One region of the Pseudogracilibacillus sp. SO10305 genome, then DNA from elsewhere that is predicted to be linked to it. Evidence: riboswitches for the same ligand, from Rfam matches in the RefSeq annotation. Region 1 holds a riboswitch; the other holds the start of a gene.

Region 1 (7,667 bases):
GCTACGGAATAACTCATCGACAAAGTTACCGACATAGCGGGTTACATTTTCTGTATGATTCATTCGCAATCCTCCAACACATTATACATCGGTAAAAATTTTACCCCTGTTTCCTCATATTCCATCTGTGGATCCGAATCGCGCATGACACCACATCCAGCGAATAATGAAATTTCTTCGCCTTGGACAAGCCCTGAACGAATCGCGACCGCAAATTCGCCATTATGATTCGAATCGACCCAACCAACAGGCGCACCGTACCAACCACGGTCTAATCGTTCATGCTCCCGAATATACGTTAATGCCGCTTCTTTCGGTAAACCGCCGAGTGCTGGTGTCGGGTGTAATTTTTCTACCGTATTAAAAATCGATCTGTTCGCTTTTAATGTCGCTGTCACTGGTGTAAATAAATGGTGTAAATTCCGTAATGTCCATACAGTCGGTTCATTCGGAATATGCACTGTTTCACAATCATCCTCAATACTATCACGAATCATTTGGACGACATAATGATGTTCTTCACGGTTTTTCGGGTCTTCTAATAAATCTTGTGCAATTTGTTTATCTTCCGCTTCTGTTTTTCCACGAGGTGCTGTTCCCGCAAGACATGTCGATAAAAGCTCGTCTCCCTCTACTTGAACGAGTCTTTCTGGTGTCGCACCGATGAAGCAATTATCATCTTCTTTTTCAAATGCAAACACATAACTATTCGGCTGTGTTTCCATTAAACGATGTAACATCCATGCAATGTTGGCACGCTGATTTAACTGCACACGCATTTCGCGAGCGAGCACAATTTTCTTCGCTTCGCCTCGTTTAATTGCATCGACTGCATCTTGCACAGACTGCTTCCACTCATTCGGCGCAATCTCTTTTTCGGCAACAATTTTTTGTCCGGACACTTTCTTTAAAGGTGCCGGTTGTAAATATTGTTTCATTTCTTCTATTCGCAATAAAACTTCCGCAACATTCGTCGTTTCATTCATTTCTATTTGAAATGTTACATAATAGTTATTTTCATGATGTACGACCGTCATCTCTGGAACCATTAAGGCACTCGTTTCATACTTTTCCCATAAAGTCGTTCGTTGTTTTTTCGAATCAAAATCCATCCCGCCAAGAGCAATTGCCCCTGTTCCAACTGTTTCATAAGGGTCATAAATAATGGCATCTTGTACAAATGTATCCCACTGTTGTTGCAATGTATGAATTTGATCATCTGAAGCGATGATCGTCTTCGTTGTACCAATTCCTACGATGGAAAAATCTTTATTTCCATTCGTCCAAAACTGACGTTGTTTTCCTTTATTTTTTGCAGCATTAAATACATCGATCATTATGACTGGTGCAATTTTTTCAGACCAGCTAACGAACAATGCCTTCCTAGCTTGTACAGCTTTTTCTTTCGTTTTATATAAAAAGGACTGTAACGTTTTTTCCTGTAAATCGATCATTACGATACCTCCAATAATACGTAGCATTTTCGCTACTCTTCTATTTTATGCTTATTTTGATAGATTCTCAAGAAAATGGACCATTTTCCACTGTTTTCATTCCATTAAATTGACATGTCGTTGTCCATTCCATAAGATGAATAAGGAGTATGTTTTTTTATTGAGAGAAAGAAGGAGATTTTTTCAAATGGCACATGATAAAACGATGATCAAAGAAGTGTTAAATGAACGAGATGGATTTCAAGTTTGGTGGCGTTTATTACGTCCCCACACATTAACAGCCTCGTTTATCCCTGTCTTTGTCGGAACTGTTTTTGCCTATGTGGAACAAGAAACGTTCCACTTATTATTATTTTTAGCGATGTTAGTCGCATCGATTTTAATTCAAGCTGCGACGAATATGTTCAATGAATATTATGATTTCGTTCGTGGATTAGACAATGAAAAATCGGTCGGTATTGGGGGAACTATCGTCCGTGATGGGGTACAACCAAAAACGGTCTTACGTTTAGCGTTCACTTTTTATGGAATTGCATTTATTTTAGGTATATATATTTGTTATGCTTCAAGTTGGTGGATTGCATTAATCGGAGCAGTATCGATGGTCATTGGTTACTTATATACTGGTGGGCCTGTGCCGATTGCATACACTCCTTTTGGGGAACTTTTTGCTGGCGGACTAATGGGTACTGTCATGATTGCCATTAGTTATTTTATCCAAGCTGGTACTATAACGAAAGAGATGATTTTCGTTTCCCTTCCTGTTGCCATTTTAATCGGAGCGATTTTGATGGCGAACAATATTCGTGACCTTGATAACGATAAAATTAGTGGACGAAAAACGTTAGCGATTTTACTCGGGAGAAAAGGGGCTATTACGATGCAGGCGTTTTTCTTCCTTAGTGCATATGTCATTACGATGTTATTAATTATCGTCGGGACATTGCCCATTTGGTCGCTCATCGTTTTATTAAGTGTTCCAAAAGCTGTGCATGTTATTAGAGGATTCGCTGAAAATACAACACCGCTTGAAATGATGCCGGCAATGGCAAATACTGGAAAGACGAATACGATGTACGGTTTTTTATTAGGCATTTCCATTTTGATTTCTATTTTTATGTAATGCATTTGTCCAAACGGAGCAGTTTTCATGATATAATATCACGAAAGCTGCTCCGTTTTTATTTTAATTTTATTGGAGGATGATACAATGTTTAAGGAAAATAAATTAATGGAAGCATTAGGAATAGAAATCGTAACATTAGAAAAAAACCGTGTCGTCATGACGATGCCTGTCGATGAACGAACACATCAACCAGCAGGATATTTACACGGTGGCGCAAGTGTCTTATTAGCTGAAACTGCGGCAAGTATTGGTGGCTTTTTAAATGTTAACGAAGAAGAAGAAGAAGCTGTTTTCGGTGTCGAAATTAATGCGAATCATTTAAAAAGTAAACGAGAAGGTGTCGTAACCGCAACTGCTACACCAATACATATCGGGCGTACGACACAAGTGTGGAACATCGACATTCGCGATGAACAAGATGCGAAAATTTGTATTTCCCGTTGTACAATCGGCGTCGTAAAAAGAAGAAAGTAGGCTGTCCTATGTGTATTATTAGTTTTCATCAAGGAGATCACCCGACATACAAACTAATCGTCGCTGCGAATCGCGATGAATTTTATAATCGGCCAACTGCTGCCGCTAATTGGTGGGAGGACCATCCCCAATTGCTCGCTGGCCGTGATTTACGTGCAGGTGGTACGTGGATGGCGTTGACGAAAGACGGCAGGTTTGCCGCCCTAACGAACTACCGGGATATGGCAAATGAACATCCAAACCGACAAACACGTGGCGAAATCGTCCCGTCTTTTGTATTAGGCGACGATACGCCAGAAGCGTTTTTAGAAAAATTGCATCAAAATCGCGCACAATATAACGGTTTTAATGTGCTCGTCGGGTCTGTGGACAAGCTGATGTATTATGCGAACCGCCAAGGTGAGATAACATCAGTTCCTCCTGGTACTCATACGGTGAGCAATGCGTTTTTAAACACCCCGTGGCCTAAAGTGGACCGAGCTCGTAAAATGTTAGCGGAATATGTACATTCGGTGGACATTGTCGATGTAGACGTATTATTCGAGCAACTCGCTCTAGTGGAACGCGCACCAGACAATCTATTGCCAAATACAGGCGTGCCGCAAGAATTAGAGCGTGCCCTCTCCTCGATATTCATTGAAACAGATCGTTATGGTACAAGAGCCTCTACCGTTCTGCTCGTCACACACGATAATGATGTCACATTTATCGAACGAACTTTTGAACGTGGAAAATATAAAAACGACGTAACATTTACGTTTACATTAGAAGATTAAGTTGGAATGATGAACACTACGACATGTTTGATGGATATGCTGTAGTGTTTTCTTTTGTCCAGTTGGACGGCGACGCGGCGACATCTGAGGACAATATAAAAATGGTGTCAGTAGCATATCAATTTGCGACCGACACCATATCGTGTATATGTTTTATATTAAGCAGCGCTCGTTGGCACTTTTTTCTTTTCAATCCACTCTTTCAACTTAAAGAATAAAGGTACGAATAAAATACTTACGATAACCCCTTTAATAAAGTTGAACGGTAATACCCCACCAATAACAGCAATCCATTTAGCCGTATCTGTAAATCCAACACCGACAAACATGCCGTATGCAGGTAAAATGATGAAGTAATTTAAAATCGTCATTACAACTGCCATTACTACTGTCCCAATGGTTAACCCGATGACGATAGAGTTGATGCCACTATATTTACGGTATAAATAAGCGACCGGGAATACATATAACGTACCAGCGATAAAGTTTGCTACAACACCTACAGGATCTGTTGCCCCTTTTGCAACGAAGTACATAAGGTTTTTCAAAAATACAACGAGTACCCCTGCAGCTGGTGAAAAAATCATTCCTGCAATTAATGCTGGAATATCACTAAAATCAACCTTTAAATAAGGTGGTAATAGTGGTAATGGAAAACTAATGAAAAATAATACGAGTGACATCGTAGCTAACAACGATAAAACAACTAACTTCAATAACTTTGATGAACTTTGTGACTTTTGCATCTGCTCTCTTCTCCCTTTCATTTTTCTATCGATTCAAAACTTAATGAAGGAAGAAGCTATATTTCAAGTCCCTTTTTACAAATAAAAAAACCTAAAACATGTCGTTTTAGGGCATTATTGTATAGGGAATAAGCGCATATATACAAATTAACGTATATCGCACGAACCATAGCTTCATCTTCTCCCATCCAGACTTTACTGTCGGCTCTGGAATTACACCAGATCAGCCACTATATTATATATAGCAGGTCACGGGCTTAAAGTTTATATAAACTTCTTACCGTCGGTCGGGAATCTCACCCTGCCCCGAAGAATCGATATGTAATTGTAAATCAATCATAAAACATTTTTTTAAAAATTGCAACAGATAAATACCTAAATACTTTTTTGACTAGTGTAATTGTTTTTCCATCAAGACGATCGGCAATGCACCATGTTCTTTTTCTACATCTTCTTCCCCGGTAATGACATACCCAACACTTTCATACAATGCTATGTTTTTCGGTTCTGATTTTCTTACTTTACAACGAATCGTTGACAAGTTTAATCGTTCTGCTTCCACTTCTAAATACGCCAATATCTTTTTGGCGATGCCCTTCCCTTGCATCTTTGGCAACACACTGAGACGTCTAAAATATAAATAGTCCTTTTTTAATACACAACGCACCATTCCAACACGCTCATTCTTTTCAACATAAAAAAAGGCTAATTCCCCGTTTTGTAAATCCTTCCGTACAGATGCTACCGTTTCCTGTAGCGCACTTGTTGGAAATGGGTCATGCTTATAGCGTGAAAATGCTGCCGTCATGATGGCATGTACATCTTTTGCATCGGCTACTGTTGCAACTTCCATGTCGACTTCCCCCGAATATTTTTTCTTTTATCATACGAAAAAAATGGTGCACAAGCAAACACGACACATCTTTACGTTTGTATCTATTTACAGTACACTAGCATTAATCATATAAAAAGGAGCGAACAGTAATGAATTTAAATAATTGGTTTGAAAAAGGACAAACAACAGCACAATATATGGCAGACTTAGCAGATTTAAAAGATGGCTTTATGCAAATTTATGAAAACTTTCAAGTACCCGAAAAAGATATCGAAGCACTTCAAGAAAAACAAACAACACGTGTAATCGTACTTGGGGAAGTGTGGTGTGGCCATTGTATGTTAGATATTCCAATTTTATTCCGTACTTTAGAAAAAGCGAATATTCCAGTTCGTGTATTGCCACGTGATTCTCACTTAGAATTAATGGATCAATATTTAACAAACGAAAAAAGAATTATCCCTATTTTTATTTTCTTAGATGAAGCTGGAAATGAATTAGGCACATGGGGTCCAATGGCACCAGAAGTTGAGAAATATGCAAATAGTTTTAAGAAAAATTTTCCACCAAAAGAAGATCCTGCATATGAGGCTGCATTTAAGGAATACGCGACAGAATCACGTAAAAGATTCACTACGGACGAGGACTTATGGCATACTGTTTACGAAGACATTGTTCATGCGATGAAATAAAATGTAATTTTTTTCAAAAAATATGTTTATAAATGTTTAGGGGGGGTATACTTATGAATGTAAGACTTTCTCGTATTCCCCCTGTAAAATTATGCTTACCTTTAACGGGTTTTAAAATCTGTTAATCGTTGATGTATCAACGGTTGTAAGCATAATTATTTTTTTGTCTTTTTTATTTAAACACTTTAAAATATATTAATTTGGGGCAAGATTGGGGCAAGTATATGTTAGGGGATAAAGGCTGTTACCTTAGTAGGTAATGGCTTTTTTGTAGAAGGAAAAAATATTCACAATCACTATTGTTGTTTCAATTGATGTATGCATTAAATTTATCTGAAATGTTTTTTTTGCTTTCTTATTATACCTTTTATATTATGTGATACCTATTATGAGCTTTAGGATACATAAGCAAACCCGAACTAATTATGAAAAAATAATAAAAGTCATCATGGAAATCAATCTCGATTAGAACTATAACTGGTGGTCGTTTATGGATAAGAAGGAATAAGTTGTATTAAGTAACTAGGAATGCTGTTATATCAATAGATTTAGCGTTTCTTTTAAAATGGCTCTGTTAAAGTTCAATGTTGTTTTATTATAAAAAAACTAGGAACTTCCATTTACTGGAAGTTCCTTTGTTATATATGTTTCCTTATGCAACAATCGCGCCCGATTGTGGAAGATGGTTATTTAACTAAAGCCCCCGTTACTTTAAGTACACTAATTCACAATCCAAATTATAATTTTAACATAAATTTCCAATTACTTAGTTATTTATCAGAGGAATTAGCTTAGTTATTAGGGGGTGTTTTGCTAATGAATTATGCAGTTGACACAAGTTTATGTCGTCTTGGTAAAATAAGTGCCAAATAAGTAGCCATTTCTCTTTCTTTTTGTAGATAAACATTGTTAAATCAACAAAAATTAGCAATCCATTTTATATGCTAATTGGATTGCTAAAAGGTTTGTTATTTTATGTTTTGTACTATTAAACTTAACACGTTAGATGATGGCACGCTACTCTGCTTATATTTATTCAGTATGAAGTAACAATTGATCTAAATCCATTATTTTAATTTTCTTTTTCGGTAACTGTTTAATCAATCCAAGTTCTTCTAGAGTAGTAAATTTACGGCTGATTGTTTCTGGTGTGGTACCAAGATACGAGGCTAAATCCTTTTTGGACATTGGTAAGATAATCGTTGGACTATCGCCACTTCCCTTTTCAACATTCTCAGCTAAAAAGGATATAATGCGGGTTTCTACATTTTCAATCGCTACTTGTGTGGTTTGTTTTTCAGAATCCTTTAAACGCATCGTTACTTCTGACAGTATTTTTAATGAGATCTGCGGATATTCCACCAAATACTTCTGTAAATCACCTCGTTTAATTAAACAAATGGATGTATTTTGTAGTGCTTCCGCATAATTCTCATGAATACTTCCAGGTTGGAAAATGGCGACTTCACCTGTAAAATCACCAGGATTTAAAATGCGAACAAGTTGTTCTTTTCCAGAATCCGATAAGCGGTAAATCCGAGCCTTACCTGAATTGATAATATAT
Region 2 (7,667 bases), on a different contig from region 1:
CAGAAAAACTAGCTCGTCAGAAAGAAAAAACAGCTGTACAAGAATTTAATGTGATGAAAAAGCTAAAAGAAGCATTAGAAGCTGAACAACCAGCAAGAACGGTTGAATTTTCAGAAGAAGACCAAAAGATTGCGAGTCAATTACATTTATTAACGGCAAAGCCAATTTTATATGTAGCAAATGTTGGAGAAGACGAGATTGCGGATGTTGCATCGAATGAATATGTAAATAAGGTAAAGGAATTTGCACAAAACGATGGAGCTGAAGTAATCGTCGTAAGTGCAAAGATTGAAGAGGAAATTGCTCAATTAGATCAGGAAGAAAAAGAAATGTTTTTAGAGGAATTAGGTATCGAAGAATCTGGTTTAGACCAATTAATTAAGGCATCATATGATTTATTAGGTTTAGCTACTTACTTTACTGCTGGAGAACAAGAGGTTCGTGCTTGGACATTTAAAAAAGGAATGAAAGCACCACAATGTGCTGGAATTATCCATACAGACTTTGAGCGTGGGTTTATTCGTGCTGAAACAGTATCATATGATGATTTAATGGATGCAGGATCAATGGTACAAGCACGTGAAAACGGGAAAGTGCGATTAGAAGGAAAAGAATATATCGTCCAAGATGGCGATGTTATCCACTTTAGATTTAACGTATAATGTAATGGGGCTTGAAAGTTCTATTTTAAAGTGTTATAATTTTTAGATGTGAGTAATTTATTTTAATTGCTCCTTGCTCTATTGTTTCAATAGGGCCGCATAGACCAAAAGGAGGTGTTCAAGAATGAGAAAATACGAAATTATGTATATCATTCGTCCGAACATTGAAGAGGAAGCTCGTAAAGAGGTTGTTGAGAAGTTCGACAACATTTTAACTTCAAATGGCGCGACGATTGAAAAAACAGAAGAGTTAGGCTCAAAACGTTTAGCGTATGAAATTAACGATTTCCGTGATGGATACTACGTATTAATCAACTTCGAAGGAAACGAAGACGCTGTAAACGAGTTTGATCGTCAAGCGAAATTCAGTGAAGATATTATTCGTCACATCGCAATTCGTGTAGATGAACAATAATTAGGGAGTGATGTTGATGTTGAATCGTGTCGTTATCGTAGGAAGACTAACGAGAGATCCCGATTTACGTTATACACCGAGTGGAGTAGCTGTTGCAAACTTTACGATTGCAGCAAATCGTCCGTTTAGAAATCAGCAAGGCGAACAAGAAGCAGATTTTATTAATTGTGTTTCTTGGCGTAAACAAGCTGAAAACTTGGCGAATTATATGAAAAAAGGTAGTTTAATTGGTGTCGATGGTCGTATACAGACACGCTCATATGAAGGGCAAGATGGTAAGATGGTTTATGTGACAGAAGTGTTAGCTGAAAACATTCAGTTTTTAGAGCCACGTTCTTCACAGCAACAAAGACCTTCTGGTTATAATCAGAATGACCCTTATCAACATCAGGCACAAACCCAAAACTATGCTCCACCACAACAGCAGCAGTATCAACAAGGTGCTCAACAACAAGACCATCAAGGTCAACAACCGTCGAGCAATCCTTTTGAAAGTGATGGACAGCAAATTAATATTTCAGATGATGACTTGCCATTTTAAAAAAGTTAGTGTGTAGCTTTTAAATTAATGGCGTTCGATCCCAAATAAGGGGATGTATAAATAAGAGTTTATTTATGTGTGTAATAAAAAACCGTTTTTATCATTGCTAGTGTGTGGCGATGATAGAAACGGTTTTTGGTTTTTAAAGGTTTTTCATCGATGTTGGATTGTATATTGAGCTTCATTTTTCAAAATGAAATTAATATATTCTATCCCCAAGACATGGCCAAAATGAAGAAGGACCACCAAGAAACATACAGACTAATGATAACTGTCATTAAAAGTGAAGTAGTTAATATGATACTGCTTAAACGTGATTTTACTTTTTCAGATATTAATATCATAAACTGCATTATAATTGCTACAGCAAACAAAATGATACTAATAATCGTTGTAGCTGTTAACATCACCATATACCAATCATCTGTAAATATACTAGCAATACTTTGAGCATAAACCCCTAAAAAGATTGCCGTTAACATACATAAGAAAACAATTAGGAAATATGATTTCATTTTAATTTGAACCACCATTTTTTACTCCTTTTAATCACTCGTACCCTCGTTTATTTGTTGAAGTCCATATGCTTTACACTTAGTTTAACATAGATATAGAAAGGCCTTTTAAAATTACGGTAAAAGACCGATATGATAGTTTTAAAGCCATGTTTGTTCACTGAAAGATTCTTCAATCACAGATCTATTTTTAGCGAATTATTGTACAAAGAAAAAATCTTTGTTATAATCATGAGTAATTCAATAGGGTTTTCTTCGGGGTCGGGTGAAATTCCCAGCCGGCGGTGATGAGGTGAGCCTCTCAGTCCGCAACCCGTTTTATCAAGCATAAAACGGTGGATTTGGTGCAAGTCCAAAGCCGACAGTGAAAGTCTGGATGGGAGAAGAAACACATTTCGTTAAAAAAGCTATTTTTATAGCTGTTTTTAGCGTTTATTTGAAATGCCTTTTTCTCCCTTGCTATGTAATAGTAAGGGAGTTTTTTGTTGTAATGGAGAATATTTTATGGAAGGAGTGCATGTCTTTTATATGGATGATCATACATATATGAATATAGCGCTTTCATTAGCGGGAAGTACAGTTGGTCAAACGAGTCCAAATCCACATGTAGCAGCAGTAATCGTTAAAGATGGTCAACTATTAGGAACGGGTGTGCATATTAAAGCAGGAACACCACATGCGGAGGTTCATGCGATAAATCATGCTAAAGGAGCTACGGAAAATGCGACAATGTATGTCACATTGGAACCGTGTAGTCATCAAGGTAAGACCGGTCCGTGTACAAAGAAAATTATTGAAAGTGGTATTAAAAAGGTATATATAGCGATGTTAGATCCAAATCCACTCGTGGCAGGGAAAGGTGTAGCAAAATTACGAGAAGCTGGAATTGAAGTGGTAGTTGGGTTAGGTGAAACAGAAGCAAAAAAATTAAATGAAAAGTATATTCATTTTATGAAAACAAACACTCCATTTATAACGATAAAAGCAGGTATTTCATTAGACGGGAAAATAGCAACGAAAACAGGTGATAGTAAGTGGATCACCTCTATTCAATCACGACAAGATGCACATCAACTTCGCCATGAACATGATGGCATTTTAGTTGGAATTAATACAATCTTACAAGATAATCCCCTTTTAACTACCAGAAGACCCCTTGGTGGAAGGAACCCCATTCGAATTATATTGGACACGAATTTAACTATTCCATTGTCTGCAAAAGTCATTCAAGATAAATCTTCAAAAACAATTATATTTACAGGAAAGAACATTTCAAACGATAAAAAACTAGCTGTTGAAAAACTAGGTGTAACGGTCATAAGTCAAACAGAGGAAAATCTTTGTTTACAAAGTGTACTACATCATTTAGGGACATTATATATCATGTCTGTACTTGTAGAAGGTGGTGCTCAAATACACGCATCGTTCATAGAAGCAAATGCCTTTCAACAAATTATTGCGTATGTTGCACCGAAAGTAATCGGTGGGAAAGAAGCAATTTCTTTTATTGGTGGAAATGGTACAAATGATGTGATTTCAGGAAAAACATTACATTTTACAGAAATAAAGCAAATTGGTCCAGACATAAAAATAATAGCAACATGTAACCAAGAAGAGGAAGGTGTTTTATGTTTACAGGAATAGTTGAAGAATTAGGGACACTAAAATCTGTCAAACATGTAGGTAACACATTACAATTATCGATTGCTGCGAAAAAGGTGCTAGAAGATATTGGCCAGGGAGATAGTATTTCGGTCAATGGTGTTTGTTTAACGGTAACGAGATTTTCAAAAGAGGACTTTTTTGTAGATGTGATGCCTGAAACATTTCATAGTACGTCATTGCATGAGCTGACAAAAGGCTCTCACGTTAATTTAGAAAGAGCAATGAGTGCTAATGGACGTTTTGGAGGTCATTTTGTGACAGGACATGTGGATACAGTTGGAGAAATTATTCAAAAGGAATATAAAGAAAATGCCATTTACGTGAAGATTGCATTTACCAAAAATGATAGGCATGTATTACTTCATAAAGGTTCTATTACAGTTGATGGTGTCTCATTAACGGTTTTTGGAGTGGAAGATGAAGTGGTTACGATATCAATTATTCCTCACACAGCAAAAGAGACAGTTCTCAGTATAAAGGAAGTTGGCGAAAAGGTTAATTTAGAGTTTGATATGCTTGGAAAATATGTATATACATTTTTACGAACACAACGAGAAGGACATGAACAAGGCCAACTTTCCGTAGAGTTTTTACAAGATAATGGGTTTTTATAAAATGAAAAGGAGTTTTTCATCTATGTTCCATACGATTGAAGAAGCGATAGAAGATTTACAGCGAGGGAAGGTCATTATCGTTTGTGATGATGAGGATCGGGAAAATGAAGGTGATCTTGTTGGTTTAGGGCAGTTTGCAACACCTGAAATGATTAATTTTATGGCAACGGTCGGTAGAGGACTTATATGTACACCTGTATCACCTGATATTGCACATACATGTCAGTTAAGGCCGATGGTAGAGAAAAATACGGATCCATATGAAACAGCGTTTACGATAAGTATTGATCACAAAGATACGACAACAGGTATAAGTGCTTTTGAACGATCCTTTACGATTCAAAAGTTATTAGAATTAGACGTATCTATAGATGATTTCAAACAACCCGGACATGTTTTTCCACTTGTCTCTAAGGAAGGTGGAGTATTGGAACGCCCAGGCCATACAGAAGCAACGATTGATTTAGCACGGTTAGCTGGTGCAAAACAAGTTGGTGTCATTTGTGAAATTATGAAAGAAGACGGAACAATGGCGCGTATGGATGATTTAACGAAGCTTTCTGAAAAATATAACTTAAAGATGATGACAATTAAAGATTTAATAGCCTATCGGATGAAACATGAATCATTTATTAAAAGAGAAGTAGAAATTAATTTACCGACAGAATATGGACAGTTTAAGACGATTGGTTTTACAAGTACTTCGGACAGTAAAGAACATATAGCACTTGTAAAAGGTGATATACAAGATGAGGTGCCTGTTTTAGTCCGAATTCATTCCGAATGTTTAACAGGAGATGTATTTGGCTCTAATCGATGTGATTGTGGTCCTCAGCTACATAAGGCACTGGCGCAAATAGAGCAGGCTGAAAGGGGTGTTTTATTGTATATGCGTCAAGAAGGAAGAGGAATTGGGTTAATGAATAAATTAAAATCATATAAACTGCAAGAAGAGGGCTTTGATACGGTAGAAGCTAATAATCAATTAGGATTTGCAGATGACTTACGTGATTATACGATTAGCGCACAAATATTACGTAATTTAGGTGTAGAACAAGTTCGTTTATTAACGAATAATCCAAGGAAAATTTATGGTTTACAAGAAGCGGGCATTCATGTCACAGAACGTGTTGCACTCGAAATGCCGATCAAAAAGGACAATGAACGATATTTAAAAACAAAACAAGAAAAACTAGGACATTTATTAACTTTTTAAAGGAGAGAAAATAATGAAGAAAGTATTGGAAGGGAATTTAGTTGGAAATGATTTAAAAATAGGAATTGTTGTTGGACGGTTTAATGAATTTATTACGGGTAAATTATTAGGTGGGGCAGAAGATTCGTTAAGAAGACATGGTGTAGTAGATGAAAATATGACAGTTGTTTGGGTACCAGGTGCATTTGAAATTCCTTTAGCAACAAAAAAATTAGCAGATAAAGGAGAGTTTGATGCAATTATTACGCTAGGGACAGTCATAAGGGGGTCTACACCACATTTTGATTATGTATGTAGTGAAGCCGCAAAAGGTATTTCGAAAGTTGGAATGGATTACAATATTCCTGTCATTTTCGGTGTGTTAACAACAGATACGATCGAACAAGCAATTGAGCGTGCTGGAACAAAAGCTGGCAATAAAGGATATGATGCAGCAGTAGGCGCAATTGAAATGGGAAATTTATATAAAAATTTATAAAAATATCACAACGTATTCTTTTAGGTGTAGGAAAGACGTGGTAAAAGCAAGTTACGTTTGGTCCTTCATTCGAAACGAATATAGCTTCATATAAATTTTGTCTAGAAAGATATAAGTGTTTACGGAATGAAAAAATGCTTTGCAGTTGTTGATTTAGGACCTCTGCAAAGCATACATATTATAGGAAGTCATATAGTTATTATTTTTTACACATTCATACGTATTTAGCCGTTACGAAGTTGAATGATGCCTTGTTTGAATCTATTAATACCTTCCTCTATTTCTTTCATAGTTAAATTTCCGTAACCTAATATTATTTTATTTTTATGTTTTCCTTTTTCGATAGTATGTAGTTCTACCGGATAAACTTGCACATTATATTTTTTAGATAGCTCTTGGATGATTCGTGCTGAAAATTCTACATTTTGAAATTCAGCTACTAAATGTAATCCTGTGGAGTCACCTAAAATTTTTACTTTCTTTCCAAATTCTTTTGTTAAACATTTTTTAATATGATCTCGACGGCTTTTATAAATTTTCTTCATTTTTCTAATATGTCGTTCTAAATGTCCTTCATCTATGAAACGTGCAATAGTAAGTTGTTGTAATGTTGGTGTATGAAGGTCCATGAACCATTTTAAATTTCTACAACTTTTTGCTAAAGATAGAGGGAGAATTAAGTACCCTAATCTAAGGGCGGGTGACAATATTTTACTAAATGTTCCAATGTAAATAACTTTATCTGGATCGAGTCCTTGTAATGAGTGAACTGGACCTCCTTGATACCGAAATTCACTGTCATAATCATCTTCTACAATAAAGCAGTTTACTTTTCTAGCATATTGAATTAGCTGAATTCTCCTTTGAATCGATAAAGTCCCTCCAATAGGGAATTGGTGTGACGGTGTTACAAAAATGAAGCTAGGTTTTTTCTTTGATGGAAGATAATCGGTTTTTATTCCATGCTCATCTACTGGTATGGGGTATAATGTTGATCCGGGAGTAGTAAAAATAGTTTGTATTTCATGTGTAATCGGGTCTTCAATTAGTACTTCGTCGCCTTCAGATAGCAATAAATCTGCAATAAGTGATAAAGCTTGGGTTGCTCCAGAAGTAATCACTAATTGATCGGGATGACAATGAACTCCCCTTGTCCTTTTTAAATAACGAGCAAGTATGTGACGCAATTCCACCCTTCCTTCGGGACTATCATAACCGAACACAGAGTTGGAAGTATCTTCACATATTTGTTTGGAAATTTTCCCCCATATATTTCTCGGAAACATATCTAATGAAGGGATACCTGGGCGAAAGTCAATAAGATTCGTCGTTTCTTCTTTTGCTTCATGCATGTCCAAAAAAGACGGTGTGTGAGATTTCTCCGTCAAATGTAAAGTTGCTCCCTCTGCCACATACGTACCTGAACCTTGTTTTCCTTCTATATAACCTTCCGTAAATAGTTGTTCATATGCTTCTAGTATGACATTTCTGGATATTCCTAAGTTAGAAGATAGTTCACGTGTAGACGGTAGACGTTCGCCGGCTGTAAGTTCTCCTTGTA

What was found. Region 1 has a riboswitch for FMN ahead of SPD45_RS13400 (ECF transporter S component). Riboswitches for the same ligand answer to the same signal wherever they lie in the genome.
Region 2: linked by a shared signal. The riboswitch ahead of ribD (bifunctional diaminohydroxyphosphoribosylaminopyrimidine deaminase/5-amino-6-(5-phosphoribosylamino)uracil reductase RibD) and the one ahead of SPD45_RS13400 (ECF transporter S component) in region 1 are both predicted to bind FMN.

The regions. Positions count from the first base shown of each region.
Region 1 is NZ_JAXHDE010000021.1:20,335-28,001, forward strand. It holds gene menD (2-succinyl-5-enolpyruvyl-6-hydroxy-3-cyclohexene-1-carboxylic-acid synthase) at 1-63, opposite strand, end outside; gene SPD45_RS13380 (isochorismate synthase) at 60-1,454, opposite strand; gene SPD45_RS13385 (1,4-dihydroxy-2-naphthoate polyprenyltransferase) at 1,642-2,577, shown strand; gene SPD45_RS13390 (hotdog fold thioesterase) at 2,665-3,054, shown strand; gene SPD45_RS13395 (NRDE family protein) at 3,063-3,830, shown strand; gene SPD45_RS13400 (ECF transporter S component) at 3,989-4,576, opposite strand; FMN riboswitch at 4,749-4,894, opposite strand; gene SPD45_RS13405 (GNAT family N-acetyltransferase) at 4,968-5,429, opposite strand; gene SPD45_RS13410 (thioredoxin family protein) at 5,561-6,103, shown strand; gene SPD45_RS13415 (Crp/Fnr family transcriptional regulator) at 7,136-7,667, opposite strand, start outside.
Region 2 is NZ_JAXHDE010000013.1:18,629-26,295, reverse strand. It holds gene ychF (redox-regulated ATPase YchF) at 1-662, shown strand, start outside; gene rpsF (30S ribosomal protein S6) at 787-1,077, shown strand; gene ssb (single-stranded DNA-binding protein) at 1,094-1,618, shown strand; gene SPD45_RS10760 (hypothetical protein) at 1,828-2,148, opposite strand; FMN riboswitch at 2,381-2,525, shown strand; gene ribD (bifunctional diaminohydroxyphosphoribosylaminopyrimidine deaminase/5-amino-6-(5-phosphoribosylamino)uracil reductase RibD) at 2,638-3,777, shown strand; gene ribE (riboflavin synthase) at 3,762-4,412, shown strand; gene SPD45_RS10745 (bifunctional 3,4-dihydroxy-2-butanone-4-phosphate synthase/GTP cyclohydrolase II) at 4,435-5,628, shown strand; gene ribH (6,7-dimethyl-8-ribityllumazine synthase) at 5,642-6,106, shown strand; gene pdxR (MocR-like pyridoxine biosynthesis transcription factor PdxR) at 6,331-7,667, opposite strand, start outside.